DNA from 3 places in the Neobacillus oceani genome. Region 1 is predicted to be linked to each of the others. Evidence: riboswitches for the same ligand, from Rfam matches in the RefSeq annotation. Region 1 holds a riboswitch; each other region holds the start of a gene.
What was found. A riboswitch is a leader RNA that binds a small molecule or an ion and turns the genes downstream of it on or off. The one in region 1 is predicted to bind lysine.
Positions count from the first base shown of each region.

Region 1 (8,024 bases):
AAGGAAAGGGCAAAAAAGAGGCCTATCGTAAAATAGGTGGAAATCCTTTGTGAGCGTGGTGTCACTGTAATCCCCCAGCTGACAAAGAACGACCAAAGCCCGTTCGCGAAATGAAAAATAGTAGAAATAACCCCTATAAAGTAGAAAACAACCATGAAAGGAGAGCTTAAAATGTCTGCCATCATGTTATAATTTACAGTGGCTCCAAACGCAGCGGCAACCCTTGTTTCCCAAACGTGCCAGCTGACAAAAATTAGCGTAATAATCCCCGTGACACGCTGCAGGGTAAACATCCAGTTCCGGAAATACCCATACCTGACAGGATTATTGTCAGCAGTAAAAGCGATATAAAGCCCGTAAATTGCATGGTAAAGCAGAGGAAGATAAATAATTACTGTTTCAAGGACAAGACGGAATGGAAGATTCCCCATGAAATCCGCTACCCTGTTGAATGACTCCGGCCCTCCTGTTGCAGAATAGTTCACGAACAGGTGCTGGATAAGGAAAACCCCGACCGGGATAACGCCCAGCAGTGAATGAAGCCTGCGGTTAAAAAACTCTCTGTTACCCGCCATAATCATACCCCCTAAGTTAGTGCGATGAAGGCTCCCCTCTGAGAATATAAACCTATCATCATTGTGAAAAAGTTATGAACCTTTAGTTACATCCCTGTGACATGTTCATTTTACCGCCACTGGAAGAGAGCGTCAAGGAAACGGATACATTATTTCTTCTATTTACGAAATGTTAGAAATATACTGATATAACGTTAAAAGATTGTGACAAAAACCCTTGCAGCGCGCCTTTGTTGGGTAAAATAAAACAGGCTTGGCCGCCCAAAAAATGTTGGATTGTTAATATTTTTACGCTTATAAACAGAAAAAATGTATATAATAATAGAGTGATAGAAAGAGAGGGAGTCTTTTGAAAGAACAAACCACTTCAGATTTGCAACCGACTGAAACTGTGACCAAATTTGGCTATGAATTGATCAGGGAAATCCTTTTGCCAGAACTTCTTGGCAAGCAAGCCCCGGAACTCCTTTATTGGGCAGGAAAACTGCTTGCCAGAAAATATCCGTTGAAGACAATTGATGAGGTTAAAACTTTTTTTGCCCGGGCATCATGGGGCCATTTGGACATCCGTAAAGAATCGAAAAATGAAATGGAATTCGTATTGGGCGCTGTCCTCCTTCCTTCCCGGGTATCCTCCAAAGCGGAGTCATATTTCCAGCTTGAGGCCGGATTCCTCGCCCAGCAAATTGAATTCCAAAAAGGCGTAACAGCCGAAGCCTTTGAGCATCCTGTCAAACAATCTAGAATCGCTGTCTTCACTGTCAAGTGGGATAGCAAGGACCCGGTGTAAGAAAAGCGTAATCGCCCGTTAAGCGCCGTATGGACTGGAGGGCCCCGATGGAGATAAAGTGAAACTTCCATCAGCGGTGTTTTTCCGCTGATGGTTAGTTGAACAAATCGGACCTTTAGGGACAGTTGCCCTCTAGGGCTTACTGTCCCTTAATGGTGGGATAAAGGAAACACGATGAGCGGATGCGAATCGATGTTGACTTATCGTAGCGAGGGGACCGAAGTACACTAGGCGCTGGGCGCTGGAGCTAGACAAATTTTCATACGTTCATATCTTTTAAAAGCCCCCTTCACGTATGAAAAGGGGGCTTTTTCCATTGAATTCTACGCATGGATTCCGGTGCCTGAAAGGGCAAACGCATCATGGAGCGCTTCAACCGCGGGAACCATGAATGTATCTTCAATTACAGCGGAAACCTTGATTTCCGATGTGCTGACCATTTTTATCCGGATGCCTTTATCCGCCAAAACTCCAAACATTTGCGCTGCGACGCCCGGATTCGATACCATCCCCGAGCCGACGATCGAAACTTTCGAGAGGCCTGTTTCCGTTTCAATTTTCCCATAGCCCAAAGCTTTTCGGCTTGCTTCAAGGACTTCAATCGTTTTCTCAAGATCTTCCGTTTTGATGGAGAAAGAAAGGTTGGCCGTTCCGTCACCAGTAATATTTTGAATGATGATATCTACGTTAATGCCATTTTTGGCTAGCGAAGCAAAGATTGCTGGCAGGCCGTTCAGCGATTCAGCCAGCCCCATTACCGAAACCCGTGTAATTTGATCTTCAAATGCGACTCCGCGAACAATTAAATTTTCTTCCATGGATACTTCCTCCTCGATCATTGTCCCTTCTTCTTTCACCATGCTAGACCGCACTACAAGCGGAATGCCGTAATTCTTTGCAAATTCGACCGCCCTTGGATGCAGGACGCCTGCGCCAAGATTGGCAAGCTCAAGCATCTCGTCATAGGAAATGGAGAGCAGCTTTCTCGCGCTTTTCACAATCCTAGGGTCTGTCGTGAATACTCCGGTAACATCCGTATAAATATCGCAGCGGCTTGCTTTAAGGGCCGCTGCAAGGGCAACGGCTGTCGTATCCGAACCGCCGCGTCCAAGTGTCGTAATTTCCCCTTGGCCCGTAATTCCCTGGAAACCAGCGACAATCGCCACTTTTCCTTCCTCAAGAACATTCAGCACCCGTTGTGGTTCGACATCCATAATTCGGGCGTTGCCGTGAACATCTTCAGTCTTTATCCCGGCCTGCCAGCCTGTAAAAGAAACGGCCTCCTTGCCGAGAGCGTTCAGGGCCATTGCAAGGAGCGAGATGGTTACCTGTTCGCCGGTTGTAAGGAGCATGTCCATTTCCCGTTTTGAAGGGGATGGGGTAATTTGCTTCGCAAGCCCCACAAGTTCATCCGTTGTTTTTCCCATCGCCGAAACGACGACCGTTACACTGTTACCTAGTTCGGATTCTTCGATTACACGCCTTGCTACATTCATGATCCGTTCCGGCGTCCCAACCGAGGTGCCGCCGAATTTCTGTACAATAATCGCCACTGTTTCCCCTACTTTCCTTTGCTGGTTTCCTTTTTAAGTAAGTATCTGCACAAACAAAAAGGGCAATGAGAGATATCTCATTGCCCGGATACGTGAAAATATTCTACGCATCTATGTGAGATAGCCCTCCAGGATTAGTAAACCCTGACAATCCTGCACTTATTCAATGCAGGACCAGCAAGCGTCCGGAATGGATCCATTCGCCGCTTCGGCGGTCTCCCCTTTCAAAATCCTTCACGGAATCCATTCTTCTCCGGATTTTTACTCTTGAAGCCCGCGCCTCTACCTTCACTTTAGAATTCAAAGTGATAGTATATGAAATTATCCATCATTATAGCACAGCCGTTTTTTATTCGCCAACCCTAAGAGTTCAATTTTTTCAAAAGTTCTTCGGCGATAGGCCCTGGTATACCGATGCGTGTGATTTCCTCCGGAGTAGCTTCCTTCACTTTTTTCACCGAACCAAAATTTTTAAGAAGGAGCTTCTTCCGCTTTTCACCAATCCCCGGAATTGAATCCAATATTGATTGGAAGGCGCTCTTTCCGCGAAGCTGCCTATGGAAGGTGATCGCAAACCTATGGACCTCATCCTGGATCCGCTGCAGCAGGTAAAACTCCTGGCTGTTGCGCGGCAATGGAACGATTTCAAGCGGATTACCGTACAGAAGCTGGGATGTTTTGTGCTTTTCATCCTTTACGAGGCCGGCAAGTGGAATATCTAGCCCGAGTTCGTTCTCAAGGACGTCTCTTACTGCCTCGACATGTCCCTTCCCGCCATCGATGATAATCATGTCCGGAAGCGGAAGGCCTTCCTTCAAGGCGCGGGAGTATCTTCTTCGCGCCACTTCCCGCATCGATTCATAATCATCCGGGCCTTTAACCGATTTGATTTTGTATTTTCGGTATTCCTTTTTATAGGGCTTTCCGTCCATGAACACGACCATCGCCGATACCGGGTCGGTTCCCTGAATGTTCGAGTTGTCGAACGCCTCGATCCGGTTCGGGGTATGGATGCCGAGCAGCGCGCCAAGATTGTCGACAGCCTTGATGGTTCGGTTTTCATCCCGTTCAATAAGCGAAAACTTTTCATTGAGGGCAATCTGTGCATTTTTTACGGCCAGTTTGACGAGGTCCTTTTTTGGTCCGCGCTGCGGCTGGAGCACCTTTACTTCCAGCAGCTGCTCCGCCGTCTGGCAGTCCACGCTGTCCTGGATAAGGACTTCCCGTGGCTTGATGTGGTTTGCCTTCGAGTAAAACTGTCCAAGGAAAGTCAGCATTTCTTCCTCTGGCTCGCCGTAAACAGGGAAAAGGGAAACATCGCGCTCAATGAGCTTTCCTTGCCGCACAAAAAACACCTGGACACACATCCAGCCCTTGTCGACAGCATACCCAAAAACGTCGCGATCGGTAAAATCGGTCGTCGTCATTTTCTGTTTTTCCATCGTCGCTTCGATATGAGCAATCTTGTCCCTGAACTCCTTCGCCCGCTCGAAATCAAGCTGCTCCGCGGCCTGCGTCATTTTCTCGGTAAGTTCTTTTTTGATTTCCTTGTAGCCGCCATTCAGGAACCTTGTAATCTCATCGGTCATCTGTTTGTACTCCGATTCCGGCACCTGCTTTACGCATGGTGCCAAGCACTGCCCGAGGTGATAATAAAGGCAGACGCGGTCGGGAAGCGTCGCGCACTTCCTGAGCGGGTAAATCCTATCAAGCAGCTTTTTCGTTTCATTCGCCGCCTGGACGTTTGGGTAGGGGCCGAAATACTTCCCTTTGTCACGCTTTACTTTCCTCGTAATGATCAGTTTCGGATGGCGCTCTGCTGTCAGCTTGATGAAAGGATACGTCTTGTCGTCCTTGAGCATGATATTGTATTTGGGATCGTGTTTCTTGATCAAATTCAGTTCAAGGATGAGCGCCTCAATATTCGAAGAGGTGACAATGTATTCAAAGTCTTCGATTTCCCCGACCAGCCGCTGTGTCTTCGCGTCATGCGACCCGGAGAAATAGGAACGAACCCTATTTTTCAACACCTTCGCCTTACCAACATAGATAATCGTCCCTTGCCTGTCCTTCATTAAATAACATCCAGGCTGGTCTGGCAGCAGGGCGAGTTTTTGCTTAATAATTTCATTCATAAAGTTGTCCACCCCCTTTTATTGCTTTTTCAATCTATATAAGGTGAAATCACTGTAAACCGGCTCAAACAGGGGTTTGAATGGTACTCCCCCACTTTTTCAATTTTACCATGGATGTCTACCCCCTGCTCAATGAATCCTCGGCCACTTTTACCGTCTACAGGATCGCTTCATCTTCATATATCCCTGAATCGTACAAAAATACATTGTGGGTGACTATTTTCCATGAAAGTTTGGAACTCGGAGATTCTAAATTCGAACCCGGTAAAGCTGTATTTTTTGCAAAAAAACCCCCGGCCATGATTGGCCAGGGGATGGATTTTACAGATGGTTTTCGAGAAGGCTTACAAGGTTTTCCTTTGGCTGGTAGCCAACAACTTTGTCAACCTGTTCGCCGTCTTTGAATACGAGCAAAGTTGGGATGCTCATTACGCCGTATTTTGCGGATGTTTCAGGGTTTTCGTCAACATCCAGCTTAACGATTTTCACTTTGTCGCCCATTTCGGAATCGACTTCCTCAAGAACTGGAGCAATCATTTTGCAAGGCCCGCACCAAGGCGCCCAAAAATCTACAAGAACAAGGCCTGAACCGATTTCACCAGCGAAATTCTGGTCTGTTACATTTGAAATTGCCATAAAAATAGCCTCCTAAATTGATACTGAAATCTAACGAAAGTATACCACCATTCAGGGGGGCACGCTAATAATATGTTTCTGCTTTATCCTGCCCTGGCCACGCCTAGGCTATTCCCGTGTCGTGTGGCTGTTTAAAGAAAAAAGAGCGGATTGGATCCGCCCTTTTTCAAGCCCACGCTTAGGAATGGATTTTCAGCTTTTTAAATTCCTCGGTCAAAAGAGGAACGACCTCGAACAAGTCGCCGACAATCCCATAATCGGCAATTTTGAAAATATTTGCTTCCGGGTCCTTGTTGATGGCCACAATTACCTTCGAGTTCGACATGCCGGCCAAATGCTGGATTGCCCCTGAAATGCCACAGGCAATATAAAGGTCCGGTGTGACGACCTTGCCTGTCTGGCCAATCTGGAGCGAATAGTCGCAATAGTCCGCGTCACATGCGCCCCGTGAAGCTCCAACCGCGCCGCCCAGGACATTCGCCAGCTCATTCAGCGGTTTAAATCCTTCAGCACTTTTTACGCCGCGTCCCCCAGCGATAACAACCTTCGCTTCAGAAAGGTCGACTCCCTCACTTGCCTTTCGGACAACTTCTTTTACGATAGTCCGCAAATCCTTGATTTCCACTGTGACAGCCGCCACTGTTCCGGTTGCCGCGTCATTCTTCTCAAGCGGAGCAATATTGTTCGGCCTTATTGTCGCAAAAATCAGCCCATCGGTAATGATTTTCTTTTCAAAAGCCTTACCTGAATAAATCGGCCTTGTGAACACAATGTTTCCGCCTGCGTCCTCGACTGCAGTCACATCGGAAATGAGCCCGCTCCCTAGCTTCGCGGCGATTTTTGGAGCCAGGTCCTTGCCCATGGCTGTATGGCCCAAGATAATGCCTTCCGGTTTTTCGGAATCCAGAACCGCCATGAGCGCCTGTGAAAAACCGTCCGGTGTATAGTTTTTCAGCTTTTCGTCTTCTACTGCCAGAACTTTGTCAGCTCCATATTGATAAAGCTCATTCCCTAAAGCGCTTACAGCATCGCCAATCAGAACGCCGACAACTTCTCCGCCCTCGGCTATCGTTTTCGCCGCGGCAATCGCTTCAAAAGAGACGTTCCTGAGCGAACCATCGCGTACTTCTCCCAAAACCAACACTTTTCTCGCCATATCCTCTACCTCCTACGCATTTTCAATCTTGCTTTCGTTGTCAATTTCATTTTCATGTTTTATTTACCCTGGGTGAAAGAAATGCGGTTAAATGACTTTTGCTTCCGTATGGAGCAGCTGGACAAGCTCTTTTACTTGCTCCTGCAAATCGCCCTGAAGGACCCTTCCCGCTTCTTTCTTTGGAGGCAAAAAGATTTCGATTGTTTTGGTTTTCGCTTCGACGTCATCTTCCTCAAGATCTAGGTCATCCAGTTCCAGTTCATCAAGCGGCTTCTTTTTAGCCTTCATAATTCCCGGAAGTGATGGATAACGGGGCTCGTTCAACCCTTGCTGGGCGGTGACGAGCAGCGGCAGTGAAGCTTCTACCACTTCCGAATCCCCTTCGATATCGCGGACGAGCTTTGCCGTCCCGCCTTCAATTTCAAGCTTGGTGATAGTCGTTACATACGGGATTCCGAGGAGCTCCGCAACCCGGGGGCCAACCTGGCCAGAGCCGCCATCAATTGCCACGTTTCCGGAAAGGACAAGGTCTGCTTCTTTGTCCTTTAAAAATTCAGCAAGAATTTTTGCTGTCGTAAATTGGTCGCCGTACTCGATATCATCCTCCGTGTTGATCAAAACGGCTTTATCAGCACCCATTGCCAATGCGGTCCGCAGCTGCTTTTCGGCCTCTTCTGTTCCAACTGTCACAACAGTTACTTCTCCGCCATGTGCGTCCCTTACCTGGATTGCTTCCTCGATGGCATATTCGTCATAAGGGTTAATAATGAATTCCGCGCCATCCTCATTGATTTTCCCGCCAGACAACGAAATTTTTTCTTCCGTATCAAATGTCCTTTTCATTAGCACAAAAATATTCATACTGCTTTCCCCTCCCAAAATTCAGTTCAACAAAAAACAAGTTTAATAGATTGGATAATTCCAAAAGTAAAACGCTTTCAAAAAGGACCAGTATAAAACCGGGTGAAAATCCCGATTTTTGGGGTTTTATTCCCCTTTGAATTCCGGTTCGCGTTTTTCGATGAACGCCCGGATACCTTCCTGGCCATCCTCCGACATGAAAACCTGGCCAAATAGCTCCGCTTCCCTGTCAACGCCTTTATAAAATTCTTCGGTCTTTGAAAAGTTCAATAGCTCAATGGCTGCTTTTAACGAGCCAGTGCTTTTTTTGGCAATCTT
Region 1 is NZ_CP143543.1:3,144,067-3,152,090, forward strand. It holds gene V1499_RS15905 (succinate dehydrogenase cytochrome b558 subunit) at 1-575, opposite strand, end outside; gene V1499_RS15910 (YslB family protein) at 925-1,365, shown strand; gene V1499_RS15915 (aspartate kinase) at 1,689-2,918, opposite strand; lysine riboswitch at 3,032-3,211, opposite strand; gene uvrC (excinuclease ABC subunit UvrC) at 3,281-5,053, opposite strand; gene trxA (thioredoxin) at 5,375-5,689, opposite strand; gene V1499_RS15930 (electron transfer flavoprotein subunit alpha/FixB family protein) at 5,868-6,845, opposite strand; gene V1499_RS15935 (electron transfer flavoprotein subunit beta/FixA family protein) at 6,933-7,706, opposite strand; gene V1499_RS15940 (enoyl-CoA hydratase) at 7,833-8,024, opposite strand, start outside.

Region 2 (8,024 bases), 810 kb from region 1:
ATGATAGCGCAGTATGCATATGCGGGCATGAACGGATTGCTTGTTATCGGAACGGATCACGCGGCCGAGGCGGTTACCGGATTTTTCACAAAGTTTGGCGATGGGGGAGCGGATGTGTTCCCGCTGACTGGCCTGAACAAGCGGCAGGGCCGTGCGCTGATGAAGGAGCTTGGCGCTGTTGAGCGGCTGTACTTAAAGGAGCCGACTGCCGATTTGCTTGACCATGTCCCGCTGCAGGCGGACGAGACTGAGCTCGGGATTTCGTACGATGTCATCGATGATTATCTGGAAGGCAAGCAGATTTCCGAAGAGAACGCCAAGAAAATCGAGCAGCGCTTCATCATTTCAGAGCATAAGCGGCATATGCCGGCCAATCCGTATAGTGAATGGTGGAAGAAGTAAATTTTTGTTAAGGTGCGGCTTGGTTTAGCAGGCCACAATTGTAAATTACTGGAACACAGTCCATTTTTATCGGGGCTGTGTTTTTTGTATGGGAAGGGGGCTGAAGCTTGGTTTAAGGCCTATGCCGTTTCAGGTTTCTTTGAATTTTCACAGATGCGAATCCGGGAAACCTTTATAATTGAAGGAAGATATTTTGTCCGGAATGAGGTGCGGGATGAGAAAGCAGAGTTGGATTTTGCTGCTCCTGTTTTTTGTAGTGGCTGCTGGCCTTTTTTATGTAAAACAGTATACGATGCTGCTCGATTTTAAAAGTTCGGCGGAAACAGTCAACAGAACGTACGAGTTCGAAAAAGATTTTTCGGATACGAAAACGCTTGTTGAAGGAGTTGACCGGATATTCATTGGTGAGGTCCTTGAGGAAAAAGGCCGCGGTTCCCATGCGGGAAATCCCGCCACTTTTTTTGAGGTGCGTGTCACGCAAAAAATATAAAGGGAGCCCTGCTTGGCGGTATTACAGTCATCCAGAACGGCGGGTATTTCAAGGAAGGCGGCAAGCTTTATTTGCTGAAATTCGAAAATGACGAACTTTTGAGAAAGGGACAAATGTACCTATTTGCCGTCCAAGAGGTTGGTGACGGCATGTACTTGTCGATGCCGAAATTCGGCCATACCGCCATTCATACCGAGGAGCAGAAGTACGAGCTGATTGACGGAATCCGTGGGGTGCTTGGGGAGTGATTTGCAGAGGAACAAGGCGTCGGTATTCCTGTGTCCGAAGGCGCCAGTCATTCAGACAGCTTTTTGGAAACCGATTGCGCCTAAGATTAAGCCGGCTTTTCGGTACGAGAGAGTCCGCACCCATAGTAATCAGGGCCAGGCTCGGCCCAAAGAGCCCCATCCCCTTCCCCGCATGTCGCCAAGCCACAAAGTGTTGCATAAATTTTCATAAATCTGCTATATTCACCACCGCCAAAGCACCTGTATTGATTTTATAATGGAGAAAATTGGCTTGGAAGGGGGGAGTCAGGTGAGGAACACGATGACGGAAGGACGTTTTCTTGCATGGGTGGCCGGGGCGATCATCACTCTTATGGGAATCCATGTTTTCCACCCGCAGCTAGTCCAGGTTTACAACCCGGTGAACTATGTATCGTTCCACGCACTGCTTGAGTTTTTCAGTATTATGATTTCGTTCGTAATTGTCTTGTACAGCTGGAGAGTGTTAGACCGGAATCGCTCTGTAAGGCTGCTGCTCATTCTTTTCATTTTTTCCACAGTGGGAATGGTTGATCTCCTCCACACGGTGACCTTTAAAGGTATGCCCTACTTCCTAACCGAGAGCTCCGTGGCGAAAGCAACTGGTTTCTGGATTGTTGCGCGGATGGTCGAGGCTATCCTGATGCTGGTAGTGATGCTGATGCCGGACAAGCTGGTGAGACGGGATTTGCGGAAGCCGGTTCTCAGCGCCGCAATCATGCTCGGACTTGCAATCATGGCAATTGTTTTCATCTTTGAAAAGAGCCTTCCCGTCCTTGTTGTCGAAGGGCAAGGGACCACTCCTCTTAAAAATGGCCTTGAGTACTTCATCAGCTTCCTGCATTTTCTGTCACTCGTCGTCTGCCTGCACCATTATTATCTTGAAAAATGCACCACACACCTAAATCTCGCGCTCGCCTTTACACTTCTGTTCCTGTCGGAGATGATCTTCACCGTCTACCAAAGTGTATTCGACCTCGATAATTTTACAGGCCACATTTTCAAGGTGCTCGGTTATTATTTCATCCTGAAAGGCGTTTTCCTGCTTCTGAAGAAAAAGGAACCTGTGCCAGATGAAAATACCGTTGTAAAGCAAATCCCAGGGGCCCTTTTCTCGATTATGAAAAAAGAAGGGCGCTTCATGTTTACTTATATGGAAGGCGGCCTGCTCCGCGAGAATGGGCTCAAGCCGTCCGCAATCACTGGCACCGACGTTGAAGACCTGATGCCTCCAATGGAAGGCGATGCACTCGACTACTGCCACGAATGCTGGGAAACCGGCGCCAAACAGACATTTCTGGCCAATATTAAAAAAAGCCATTTCGCCATTTCCCTCGTACCAATCGTAAAAGGCGGGAAGGTCGAGGAAATTGCGGGCACCGCCGTCGATGTTTCCAATTTCGTCCATTATGGAGCCCGCGAGAGGCCACAATCGGCAGTTGCCAGGAAAGGGAAAGCCTTGAAAACACTATGATTGACGGCTTTGTGGAAAATTGGCCACCCGGGCTGGGCGTTGCGCGGAACAGGTTGACAAACCCCCTGCGAGGCTTTATCCTAGGTAAGGCTAAAAAAACATCACATAATTCAAATATATAGATTCCTCATCAGCGAGATGAGGTAGAGGTCGCGGGTATTAGGAGTAATTCGGAAGAGGGGCAGGCACCCCGGGGAGGCCGGATGAAAGGAATGACCGCCGAAGCGCCGCAGGTCACTGACTGCGTCAGCTGGGACTGTATCCGAATAGGTGCAGGACTGCCATGGGAAACTATGGTGAACTATCCCGTTTTGTCTGATGCGGCACAAATACACTCCGTATCAGGGGTGTTTTTTTCTGCCTGTTTTTGAAGCAGATGCTTCCGTTTACTCCGCCACCTTTCAGAAAAGTGGAGGAGGGGATGGCGCAATGCTTCACTTTCAACAACGAAGAGAGGAGACATCATAGATGAATAAACAAGGGAAACTTGGTTTATGGATATTGACGGCACTTGTCGTTGGAAATATGGTTGGATCCGGCATTTTCATGCTGCCGCGCTCGCTATCTGAGGCGGCAAGTCCGGCAGGCGTGATGATGGCGTGGGGGTTGACCGGATTCGGGGTCATGATGACGGTCCTTGTGTTCGGAAACCTAGCGATTCGGAAGCCGGAGCTAAAGGGTGGGCCGCAAATATATGCGAAGGAATTGTTCAGGCCGGGCACTCAGGCTTCGACGCTGTCAGGCTTCATGGCGACTTGGGGCTACTGGATTGGGAACCTTGCCGGGAATATTGCGATTATTACGACGTTCGCGGGCTACCTGTCAACGTTCTTCCCGATTTTGACGAGCCAGGCGGAATGGTTTTCGATTGGCGGATTAACCGTAAAGGTCGGCAACGGTATGACGTTTATCGTCTGCACGGTGATGCTTTGGTCTACCCATGCCATCATCCTTCGCGGAATTGAGAACGCCGGAAAGCTGAATTTCGCTGCCACCGCTGCGAAGGTTATTGGTTTTATTCTATTCATTATTGTTGGTTTATTCGCATTCAGTAAAACAAACATCTTGCCGCTCACCGCTCCACGGGTCGACGGTAGCGGACAGACGATCGGTTTGCTTGGCCAGGTGAATTCAGCCGCCCTGTCAACACTTTGGGCATTCATCGGCGTTGAATCCGCTGTTGTCTTTTCATCAAGGGCGAAAAAACAAATCGATGTAAAACGGGCTTCCATCCTGGGCTTGCTCATCGCACTCGCGCTTTACATCGGTATCTCCATCCTTGTTATGGGCATGCTCAGCCAGGGAGAACTCATTGCTTCCGACAAGCCGCTTATCGACGCGATTACCAAGGTGCTCGGACCGGCTGGTGGCCAGGCGCTCGCCGCAATTGGCTTGATCAGCCTAGTCGGCTCGACGCTTGGCTGGGTAATGCTGAGTGCGGAAATCCCGTTCCAGGCTGCAAAGCAAGGGCTTTTCCTGCCGTGGTTCCTAAAGGAAAATAAAAAAGGTATTCCAGTCCGTTCGATGATCATTACAAACGGACTTGGTCAGCTGTTCATTTTCTCGACGATTTCGAACTCCATTTCGAAGGCGTTCGGTTTTGTTATTTTCATTGCGACCCTGTCGTATCTCGTTCCTTACTTCATCGCTTCACTATACCAGCTTAAGCTAGTTGTGACTGGGGAAACATACCTAGGTGACAAATCGCGTGCGACCGATGGAATCATTGCTGCGATGTCGACGATTTATTCTACTTGGGTCATCATTGGCGGGACAGCCGACCTGAAAACATTCACCTTTGGGATGCTACTCATTGCAAGCGGAATTTTCTTTTACGGGCCGCTCTGGAGGGCGAATGCTGGAAACAGGTCTGTTAAAAAGAGACCTGCGGTTTAAGGGTAATCAACAAAAGTTAGCTTTAACTTCTCAAGTTCCATTGAAAGATGGGCTTATCCAAGCGCATTGATCAATACCTGGGCGAGGTAAGATCCTATCCTGTGCCGCAAAAAGATTTATAGAAACAACTTAAACCGCTTGGGGGTTCCCAGGCGGTTTTTTAAAATATTTATAGTAAAGGAAAAAACAGAGGTGGGGAGAAGATTTACATAAACATTCTGCCTGCTTGGCCCGGGTGGCCAATTTTCCAAAAGGCGTCTTTAGAAAGAATTCGGATAGCTTTCCAACATATCCCTCAAGAAAACGATTAATCTGCAAAAGGCAGGGTAAAATATACAGAAATTAATCTTTGACATGGCTGGCGTTCCTGTACTATGATGTTTAATGTTGACCAAACCAATAAGAATTAGGGGGTATTAATGTTGAAGAAGTTATCGATTCTGTTTGCACTCATGCTAAGCCTTGTGCTGGTGGTTGCTGCGTGTGGTACGAACGACAAAAATAATGCTAATAACAATACGAATAATGAAGAAAAGAAGACTGGCGGGAATGATGTTCTTTCCAAGGTGAAGGATGAAGGCAAACTTGTTGTCGGTACGGAAGGTACATACCCTCCGTTTACGTTCCACGATGATAAGGGCAAGCTGACTGGCTTTGACGTTGAAATTGCCGAGGAGGTCGGAAAGCGGCTTGGCGTGGAGGTTGAATTCCTTGAAACGCAGTGGGATGCGATTTTCGCTGGGCTTGATGCGAAGCGTTTTGACATGATTGCCAACCAGGTCGGTATCCGTCCGGACCGCCAGGAGAAGTACTTGTTCTCCGAGCCTTACATTACTTCCGCGGCCGTCCTGATTACGCGTGAAGACAATGACAAAGTGACCAAGTTTGAGGATATTAAGGGGCTTAAGTCTGCTCAGTCGATGACAAGTAATTATGCCGACATCGCTAGGAAATACGGTGCGGAAATTGTTGGCGTTGAGGGCTTTAACCAGGCGGTCGAGCTTTTGAACTCGAAGCGGGTTGATGTGACGATCAATGACAAGATTGCGTTCCTTGATTTTAAAAAGAACCGTCCTGAGGCGAAAGTAAAAGTCGTTGCGACGGAAAGCGATGTTTCAAAGAGCGGACTCATGTTCCGCAAGGACAGCCAGACACTTGTGGATGAAGTGAACAAGGCTCTTAAAGAAATGATTGACGACGGTACGTACGACGAAATCTCAAAGAAATGGTTTGGTGAGAATGTACTTAAGTAGTATTTTCACAGACCCTGCCCGGATGGACAGGTTAGTGACAATTGCGAAAAACTCTTTCCAGCCTTTGCTGGAAGGACTTATTGCCAATACCATTCCTTTGACGCTAATTTCTTTCGCGTTGGGGCTGATTTTGGCCATTTTAACGGCGCTCGCGCGGATTTCCCAAGTGAAGGTGCTCCGGGGCATCGCGCGTTTCTATGTATCCGCGATTCGCGGCACGCCGCTTTTGGTACAGTTGTTCATCCTGTTTTACGGGCTGCCGACTGTCGGAATCGTTATCGATCCGTTCCCGGCGGCGGTTATCGGTTTTTCGCTTAGTGTTGGAGCGTATGCTTCGGAAATCATCCGCGCTGCGATCCTGTCGATTCCAATGGGGCAGTGGGAAGCGGGTTATTCGATCGGGATGACCTATCCGCAGCTTTTGAAGAGAGTCATTTTGCCACAGGCGGCGAGGGTATCGGTTCCGCCATTGTCGAACTCGTTCATCAGCCTTGTAAAAGACACGTCGCTTGCGGCGATGATTCTAGTGACTGAAATGTTCCGCCGCGCGCAGGAGATTGCGTCGACGAACTATGAGTTTTTGCTGCTTTACCTGGAAGCAGCCCTGCTTTACTGGGTTGTCTGTTTCATCCTTTCCATCTTCCAGGGCAAGCTGGAAGCAAGGTTTGACCGGTATGTTAAATAGATGGGAAGGGGGGACTGTTAGATGAGTACTGTGAATGGATCGGTTGGCCTTCAAGGTTCCGGTGTTATTTCCGATGGCGGTGCCGGGTCCGGGGCGCCGATGATTTCGATTAATGGTTTATATAAGCAGTTCGGCGAGCTGGAGGTTTTGAAGGGTATTGACCTGGAAGTCGAGAAGGGGAAGGTCGTCGTTGTCATCGGCCCGTCCGGTTCGGGTAAAACAACACTTCTCCGCTGCCTCAATGTTCTTGAGACGCCGACAAAGGGAAGAATTTCGATCGCCGGGCAAACGCTTGATTTCTCGGGTGGCGTGCCGAAGAAGGATATCGCTTCGTTCAGGCGCCTGACCGGGATGGTGTTCCAAAGCTACAATCTTTTCCCGCATATGACGGCGCTCGGGAATGTGATGGAAGGGCCGGTTACCGTCAAAGGAGAAAACAGGGAGAACGCCAGGCAAAAAGCGGCGATGCTTCTGCAGAAGGTTGGCCTTGGCGATAAGCTTGATTATTACCCGCACCAGCTTTCCGGCGGGCAGCAACAGCGGGTCGGCATTGCCCGGGCGCTTGCAATGGAGCCCGCGGTTATGTTGTTCGACGAGCCGACATCCGCATTGGATCCCGAACTGGTTGGGGAAGTGTTGAAGGTTATGAAGGATTTGGCGAACGAAGGGATGACCATGGTCGTCGTCACCCACGAGATGCGTTTCGCACGCGAAGCCGCCAACGAAGTCATCTTCATGGACAAAGGCGTCGTCGTCGAGCGCGGCCACCCCGAAAACTTCTTCATCAACCCAAAACACGAACGAACGAGGCAATTCCTCAACCTTATTCGGCCGGAATAAGTGGGTTAGTAGGTGCCATGCGTATTTATGCGGAGTTTTTGTCCCAGCCGGGCTCCTCGATTCCGGAGAAGTTTACTAATAACAGTCCGATTGTTGCAATCGGGCTGTTTTTTGTGCGGTTTTTGGATGTTTTGGCATTATCCTTTTGATTTGGGCGATGTCCACATCCAAAGATAACGACAGATGCTAGAATTTAAAGAAGATGACTATGAATGGTACCCCACGCTGGGGTTTTTTTGCAAAAAAACGTCTGTAACGATGTTGGCTTGGCTTCTTCTTGATTTATTCACCCCATTTCTTAAAGAATTCACCGCATTTTTTCATTTATTCGCCCTGTTTTTATGTTGATTTTCCTTTATCTCAATATTCCGAAAATATTTCCCAACTTCTAAACCTGGTAATTTTTCAATGTTTTTCCTAAATTAAAGGAAAACGGTGATAAAATAGTAGAAAAAAGGATAGAAAGGTGGGGCTAGGTGGTGAGGTGGAAGAAGCTTTCGCTTACCATTATTGCTTTTCTAGCGAGCATTTTCTTGATAATGGTCATTGCGGCGTACCATTACAACATCATAGATGGAGATTATGATAAACTGACGATTACAAAAATGGATAAAACGGTTGCGATTATTACAAATAAAGCAGCAATCGAGGAAATCATTGACCGGATCAATGACAGCCCGAGGAGGTTTCTGCGCAAAACGGGATTCACCTACGATTA
Region 2 is NZ_CP143543.1:3,949,154-3,957,177, reverse strand. It holds gene nadE (ammonia-dependent NAD(+) synthetase) at 1-402, shown strand, start outside; gene V1499_RS20110 (hypothetical protein) at 617-892, shown strand; gene V1499_RS20105 (hypothetical protein) at 964-1,140, shown strand; gene V1499_RS20100 (MASE3 domain-containing protein) at 1,430-2,632, shown strand; lysine riboswitch at 2,769-2,944, shown strand; gene V1499_RS20095 (amino acid permease) at 3,101-4,528, shown strand; gene V1499_RS20090 (amino acid ABC transporter substrate-binding protein) at 4,951-5,781, shown strand; gene V1499_RS20085 (amino acid ABC transporter permease) at 5,768-6,466, shown strand; gene V1499_RS20080 (amino acid ABC transporter ATP-binding protein) at 6,566-7,306, shown strand; gene V1499_RS20075 (hypothetical protein) at 7,783-8,024, shown strand, end outside.
Region 2: another riboswitch for lysine. It lies ahead of V1499_RS20095 (amino acid permease); the one in region 1 lies ahead of V1499_RS15915 (aspartate kinase).

Region 3 (8,024 bases), 1.3 Mb from region 1:
AAGGAACAGGTCATGCTTGTCATCAAGAATGTTTTCGCCTTTGTAAATGATTTGGCCGCCGCTCGGCATTTCCAATAGGTTTACACAGCGAAGGAGCGTCGACTTGCCGGATCCGGATGAACCGATAATACTCACGACTTCCCCTTTATTGACTGAAAAATTAATGTCCTTTAACACTTCATGGTTTCCAAAGGACTTATTTAAATGCTGGATATCAATAACTTTTTCCATACGTTCTCCTCCTTTCTGCAGTTATTATCTTGCAGGCTGGATATCCTCGCCGACAACCGTGTAGCTATCCGGCCCTTCAATTTTCTTTTCAAAATAACGAAGGATTTTCGTTACAGCAAAGGTCATGATAAAATAAAGGACACACGCCACAAAGAATGACTCGAAATAACGGAAATTGTTGCCCGCTACCGATTTTGTCAGGAAGTACAATTCCGATACCGAGATAACGTTAAGGACGGATGTATCCTTAATATTGATTACAAATTGGTTCCCTGTTGCAGGCAAAATGTTTCGGACAACCTGCGGCAAAACGACGTTGACCATCGTCTGGATATGGTTCATCCCAATAGCCTGGGCAGCCTCGAACTGGCCCTTATCAATCGAAATGATCCCGCCGCGGACAATTTCGGCCATATAGGCCCCTGTATTAATCGAAACAACAATAAGTGCTGCCATCATTACATTCATATTAATGTCAAATGCTAATGCGGAGCCGTAATAAATGACCATTGCCTGGACAATCATTGGCGTACCGCGGAAAAATTCAATATATGCTGATAAAAGAAAATTAACGATTGCCAATACAATTTTTTTAAGTCCCCGTTCTGGAACAGGAATCGTCCGGATGATGCCGGCAATCAAGCCGATAACAGCCCCGGCAATTGTTCCAATGAGTGCGATCCATAACGTCGTGCCCGCCCCGCGGAGGAACATCTCCCAGTTTTCCGATACGATTTTTACAATCCATTCAATGCTCATGCCTCTCCTCCTCCATATCATCATGAAACCGGCTGTATACAAGACACAGCCGGTTTCCACCGAAATCTATCTTTATTCTGCCGCCGGCTGGTTCTTGATTGCTTCATCCATGATGCTTGTTTGTTCTTCTTCGGAAATGCCGCTCAGGATTTCATTGATTTTGTCCGTTAGACCGCTTCCCTTTTTAAGTCCGACAGCAATCGCCGTGTCATCCTCGGATGTTTTGAATCCATCCTCGAATTCGACCATCACAAAGTTTTCGTTCGCGGCTGAAGCACTCACCGCTTCAGGGCGCTCGGAAACGTATCCATCAATGATGCCCGATTGAAGTGCGACCCTCATTGCCGGGAAGTTATCCATCGCTGTCGCTTTCTTGACGCCTTCGATCTGGTCAATGACGGAGTAATGGAATGTATTCAGCTGCGCGGTTACCTTCGCACCTTTGAAATCGTTAATTGATTTCGCTCCTTCATACTTGCTTCCTTTTTTCACAACCATTACGAGATTCGATTTATAGTAGTTATCCGAAAAGTCGATTGTTTTTTTACGTTCTTCCGTTGGTGACATCCCTGCGATAATCGCATCGATTTTGCCGGAAGTCAATGCCGGTACAAGGCCATCCCATTCTGTTTTGACAATGACCAGTTCCTTGCCGAGGCCATCGGCGATTCTCTTGGCAATTTCCACATCATAGCCGCCAGCGTATTCAGATGATCCAGAAATTTTGACAGCTCCATTTGAATCGTCTTTTTGCGACCAGTTAAAAGGCGCGTAGCCGGCCTCAAGCCCTACTTTGAAAGTATCCTTTTCTTCCTTGCCATTCGAACCCGATTTTGAACTGTCTGTACCTCCGCAACCGGCCAATACGAGGATTGCGGTAAGCAATACTGCCAGAAATAATGTACCCCTTTTTTTCACCCTTAACTTCCCCTTTCATTTTTAATGAATGAATACACCAAAAAGCGGCCTGAGATAAACTCAGGCCGCAACATGTATAGTTTGCGCCCAAATCCTCTCTTTACCCCAATGAGATAGCACAACTCAATAAACCGGGCAGTTCATTGAGACAGTCCTGCAATTATTCACTGCAGGCCCAGCAGGCAATACTGAGTATATGGCCCACTTCGGCGGTATTTCCTTCTCCCTAGTCTCGATGCTTCTCAGGCTCCACTAAAGACTGTTAAATACCGCGCCTCTACCCCACTGTGAAAGTGAGGTGGTTCTATTAAATTATATACAAATTAGACTATAACATTCCGACAAATCTGTCAACCTAATTTCTGCCTAAAAGCCTATATCCTGATTCCATATGAGGATTCATTTGGAAATAAGATAGCCTTAAATGGAGTGAAGGGGAATGTAGTCAATCAGGGCTTCCCTAAAACATAGAATTCTATTCATATCTTTAAGATTTGTACCGCTGAATCTTCAGCCTATCCAAATCCCACTTTACAAGGCAGAAGCTAGCCTTTCCATAAAAGACAATTGTTTCGTCCTCCATCTTGGGGAAATAACGTGCTGTAAATACTTCTTCGCCTTCGTTTACGAAGATTTCCAATGAAGAATGATCCATGTAAATCCTTAGCTGTGTTAGGTCCGAGATCGCGCATGTTCTTCTTTCCGGTTCGCCTGTTTTAAAATTTTTCCTTATTAGGCTAATCTCCGGTTTATCGGAATCGTAAAATAGTTCGGCCTCGCTTCTAAACCGGATACGGAACCCACCATTCTTCACTTTAAGGCTATCTAACAGCAATTCAACTGATTTTCCCACGACCCCATTGAATTGAGTTGCCTTTCCGGCAAGTTCGACATTCTGGTATTCCACTCTTTCTTTTCGCAGCAAAGAGAGCTCATAAATTGGCCGCTGATAAACCTTATCGCCGTGAAGTCTTAACTCCCGGGGGATGGTCAGTGCATGGACCCAACGGTTGAGTAGAGTCGGGTGGGACGATTCATTCTCATCAGTGATCCCCATCCAGGCGTAAAGGATGGTTCTCCCCTTATCATCAACAAATGTTTGCGGCGCATAGAAATCAAACCCACGGTCAAGCTCGGTAAATGGGCCATGCTTGAATTGGGCCGATTCATAATCCAGTGTTCCGACAAAGTAGCCCGATTGGAACAAGTTATTGTAAAAGTGGCCGCTTGGATCCAATCCTTGGGGCGACACAAGCAAAACATCCTTCCCGTCCAGACGGATCAGGTCCGGGCACTCCCACATATAACCGAAGTCCGCCAGGCCATTCATCCCTTCTCCCGCAATCTGTCCCGATTCCCTCCAGCTTTGCAGGTCATCTGAGGAAAACAGGACCACGGCCCCGTTCCCATTCACGGTTTGGGCACCGATGACCATATACCAGCGGCCGTTTTTCCACCAAACCTTTGGATCCCGGAAATGGGCCGTATACCCCTCCGGGAGCTTGATGATTGGGCCCTTTTTTTCAAAATGGATGCCATCCCGGGACACCGCCACACATTGATACGTCTCCCGCGTCCCATCGTCCAGTTTGACATTCCCGGTATAAAAAAGATACAGTTTTCCTTCCCACTCAACCCCACTGCCAGAATAGCAGCCATTCCGCTCATACCACTCACTCGGGGCGAGGGCAATCGGCTCTTCACGCCAGTGAATCATATTCCTTGATGAATAATGCCCCCAGAATTTCGCCCCATGAGCCGTATCAAAAGGGTTCCACTGGTAAAACACATGGTATGTACCCTTGTACTGGACAAGTCCGTTCGGGTCATTCAACAATCCGACCGGAGGCATAAGGTGGTAATTCAGCCGGTACGGGTCCGTATCCACCTGCTCTTTGTATTTATCAACTTCCTCATACGCTTTCTGGACGAGGAGAGTTTCCTTATCAGTCATCAGCAAACCTCCTTGTGTCATTTACATCCCCATTTTTGCATTGCCTTCTTTTTAAAAAAGGAGGCAAGTAACGCCCTGCCTCCTGTGAATCTTACTGATGTTCGATTTCCTTCTTAACTTTATCCGAGTATCCAAACATCCAGGTGAGCGCGAAAGCGACCGCAATCGCCACGAGGTTGACGAGGATGTACGGCAGGATTTGCCCATTTAAATAGAGGAGCGCCCCCGGGATAACCGTAACCGCCATTCCCGTACCTTTCAAGCCAAGGATTGACGCCAAAAATCCCCCGGCCGCGCCGCCAATGAGCCCCATGATAAACGGCTTGCCGTAACGGAGATTAACCCCGAAAATCGCCGGCTCAGTGATTCCCAATAAAGCCGACAGCGAGGATGGGTATGCCAGTGCTTTCAATTTTGCTGCTTTGGTCTTGAGGCCAACCGCAAGGGCAGCGCCGCCCTGTGCCGCAACCGAGCAAGTTACGATTGCGTTATATGGATTGCTGTTATAGTTGGCAAGCAACTGGATTTCAAGCATATTGAAAACATGATGAACCCCGGTAATGACAATAATTTGGTTAAGGCCTCCTATCAGCAGGCCACTAATTCCAAACGGCCAGGAAAGGACATCTGTTGCCACTGATAAAATACCTTGTTCAACGGTGTGGAAAATCGGTCCAATAACGAGCAATGAAAGCGAAATCATTACGAGAAGGGTGATGAATGGAGTAACAATAAGATCAAGTGTTTCAGGAACACGCTTCCTTACCGCCCTTTCCAGCTTTGCCCCGATAATCCCCGCGATGAAAGCAGGCAAAACCGACCCCTGATACCCAACAACAGGGATGAATCCGAAGAATTGGAGCGGTTCAACGTCACCGCCGGCTACCCCCCACGCATTTGGCAATGACGGGCTGACAAGCATCAAACCTAACACAAGCCCAATAATCGGCGTCCCGCCAAATACCCTGAATGTCGACCATGCTACAAGTGCTGGAAGGAAAATAAAGGCGGTATCAGTCAAGATTTGCGTAAATAATAGGAAATTTTGCGGTACATGGTCGGGTGTTATGCCAAAGAGCGCGAGAATTTCTTCCTGCATGACGAGGCCCCGGACCCCCATAAACAACCCAGTGGCCACGAGGACAGGAATAATCGGCACAAACACATCGCCGAACGTCCGAATTGCCCGTTGGAACCTGGACCCCGACTTGATTGCATCCTTCTTCTGATCGGAAGCAGATTTTGTTTCCAGCCCAAACTGGGATACCTCTTCATAAATGCGGTTGACTGTCCCTGTTCCAAAAATTACCTGGTACTGGCCTGAATTAAAAAAGGCCCCCTTTACTTTATCAATCTCCTCAACTCTTTCCTGATCAATTTTTTCCTTGTCGTTCACCATAATTCGCAGGCGGGTTGCACAATGGGCAACCGAATGGATGTTTTCCCTGCCACCAACGGCTTCAATCAGGTCTTCCGCAATTTTGCGATTTTCCGACATTTTATTCCCCCCTATTTTGTTACTTATGAATTCAATATCACAACAGCAGACAAATTAAACACTTTCTTCTAAAGATTAGACACCGCTTTGTTCACATTACGCTATTACTTCACGTTACCGCCGGACATCCTTCTTCAAAAGAATATGTACGCAAAAAAAATAACCCGGCTCTTATGAACCGGGAAAAATAGCCTTTATGGTTATTGGCCCTTTGCTGCCACTTACAAAAACAAAATGCTGATGCACCTTCATCAGCATTTATCGGGAACCATCCTTGTTCCCTTTTCCCTTCATTTCGTCCATCTTTTGCTTATACTTTTCCTTTAGTTCCTCATACTCGCCCTTCATTTCCGCTCCTGCTTCTTCAAGGCCTGCCTTTTCGTATGTCGTTCCGATGTTTAGATGGCCGCTTAGCTCTTTAATGCCAATAGTCCCCAGGTTGTTTGCCTGGTCAAATTTTTCAATGAACAGTTTATCAACCTTGATTTCTTGAAAAATAACAGGAGGCACGCCCCCCGAATTTCCTTTGCCGCCGCAAGCAGAATCCTCCAGATACCGTTCATGGATCGCCCCGCTTTCAGTGTACATTTTTTCCAAATCAGAAACACGGTTCTCAAGTTTCGAAATGTGCCGAGCAAACTGATTCAACATTTGATAGATTGGCGCCATTTCCGCATTGACTGTTTTTTGGATGTAAAGGAAGAGCTTTTTTTCAAGATGGTCGGTACCTTCCGTCTTTCTTTCCTGTTCCGATTTTTTAAAAGGCATAACCTGGCCCCCACCCAACTTTATAAAATCAGCGGATTAAGATGGTTTCTTCCCTTACATACCTTCTTGGATACGTAATAATCAGGAGCCCATTTTCGAACCTTGCATGAATGTCCTTGCTTTCGGTAGGCTCCGGAAGGTCAATAATCCTTTGGAACTCTCCGTATTTCCGTTCGGTTTGTACGGTGACCCCATTAATCATCGGCGCCTGGAGAACCCCTTTTATTGTAAGCCTGCTGCCTGAAACCGATAATGCAATGTCCTCCCTTATTGCCCCCGGGATTTCGAGTAATAGAATAACATCCCTGTCCGTCAGGAAAATATCCGTATTCGGGTAACTTCCTTGTTTTTGTTTTGCTTGGCGTACAGGCTGGTCTTCCAAGGCATCCCCCGGGGGATTGTCTTCAAACACCATCTCCCAAAACCGCCCGTTTTGATACTGCTGGGTCATTTCGATCCATTGTTTAATTTTATCCATATCCATCCGTATGTCCCCCTTCTTTTAAAAAGAATGGTCCACCTGGAAAAGGCTACTCCATGGGCGGGACTGCGACTTCGGTAAATTGCGGGTCCATCCTCTTCTTCATTTTAATCTGCAGATAGTTATCCCGGTATTCGGAAACCGAATCCTTCATTTTTACCATCGATGGCAATGTAAGGACATGCCTCGATTCCGGGGTAGGCAGCCCTTCAATAATCAATTGATTGGTATTATGGTAGATTTTTAAATTCGAAAGCTGCTCGGCATTCTTGATATACATTCTTACGTAGACATGGTCGTGGCTTTCAAAGGTGGTCACCTGAAATGATTCTATTGGATTTGTTTGCATGGCCTCTTCCCGCTCCGCATGCAGGATGTCCGCCATTTCAACATGCTTCATTGAGGATGTAATGGACTTTTGCACCATGTCCTCCACAAATTTTGTAATGTCATTATTCACGAATGACTGGTTCAGCCACTTTGGCAGCCCGCCTTTAAAAAACGGAAAAGGAAGCATAACAGTCCTCCTCTAAAATTGATTGCTTATAGGCAATGATGGATTGGCGATTTGATCCTGGTCGCTTATATCGGGGTCAATGTTGTTTGCCCCCATGAACGATGTCGTTGGCGACAAGTCACCCAGGGATATGTTCGCTCCAACGTACTTCGCGTTGGCAGTATGACTATTATGAATAACCGCCCCTACATCAAGGTTCCCGTTTGTCGTTATTCCGTTCGTTTTCATGCTGAATATATTTATGAAATAAGGCATTGTGTACTCCTTTCAAAAAAATACGCATCAATACTGGTTGGCATTTACGTTTGCTGGATTTGCAACATCCCCTTGATCGTTCACATCCGGATCGATGAATACATTTTCCATACCGGATGTGGTTGGAGAAAGATCGCCATAAGAGGAGTTGACCCCTTGCGATTTCGTGTTGGCGGTAGGCGAATTGTGAAGGGCGTCACCTATGTTCAGGGAGCCATTATTGGATATATTGTTTATTTTTATGCTGTATATATTGATATTCGTGGGCATGCTCTCTCCTCCCAACATGGCGTTGGTTATATATATGCCCAGGTTCTCCAATTGGTTAAAAGAACGTTCTACTCCGCTTCCCCGCCGGTTTGCCCCGTATTGATGTCAATCGCTTTTGTTTGGTTCTCGATCTCAATTACGTTTGAAAAATCGCCAAAAGCCAAGGAGGCTCCCGCTATTTTAAAGTTAGAAGTATGGCTGTTTTGGACGGTAGAACCAATGTTGATGTTTCCGTTCTGGGCAATAATATTCGTTTTAATCCTGTGGACAATAGCTATATTTTTCAAGGGTTCACATCCTAAAAGACAATTTGGTTTGGAATACTATATGCCAATGCCCTTTCTGTTGTTAGTAGGGATACCTGTCCGCCTTG
Region 3 is NZ_CP143543.1:4,458,692-4,466,715, forward strand. It holds gene V1499_RS22335 (amino acid ABC transporter ATP-binding protein) at 1-231, opposite strand, end outside; gene V1499_RS22340 (amino acid ABC transporter permease) at 256-990, opposite strand; gene V1499_RS22345 (transporter substrate-binding domain-containing protein) at 1,063-1,908, opposite strand; lysine riboswitch at 2,015-2,196, opposite strand; gene V1499_RS22350 (glycoside hydrolase family 32 protein) at 2,396-3,862, opposite strand; gene V1499_RS22355 (sucrose-specific PTS transporter subunit IIBC) at 3,954-5,360, opposite strand; gene V1499_RS22360 (hypothetical protein) at 5,619-6,128, opposite strand; gene V1499_RS22365 (Hsp20/alpha crystallin family protein) at 6,157-6,612, opposite strand; gene V1499_RS22370 (Hsp20/alpha crystallin family protein) at 6,659-7,126, opposite strand; gene V1499_RS22375 (spore germination protein) at 7,139-7,381, opposite strand; gene V1499_RS22380 (spore germination protein) at 7,409-7,651, opposite strand; gene V1499_RS22385 (spore germination protein) at 7,720-7,938, opposite strand.
Region 3: another riboswitch for lysine. It lies ahead of V1499_RS22345 (transporter substrate-binding domain-containing protein); the one in region 1 lies ahead of V1499_RS15915 (aspartate kinase).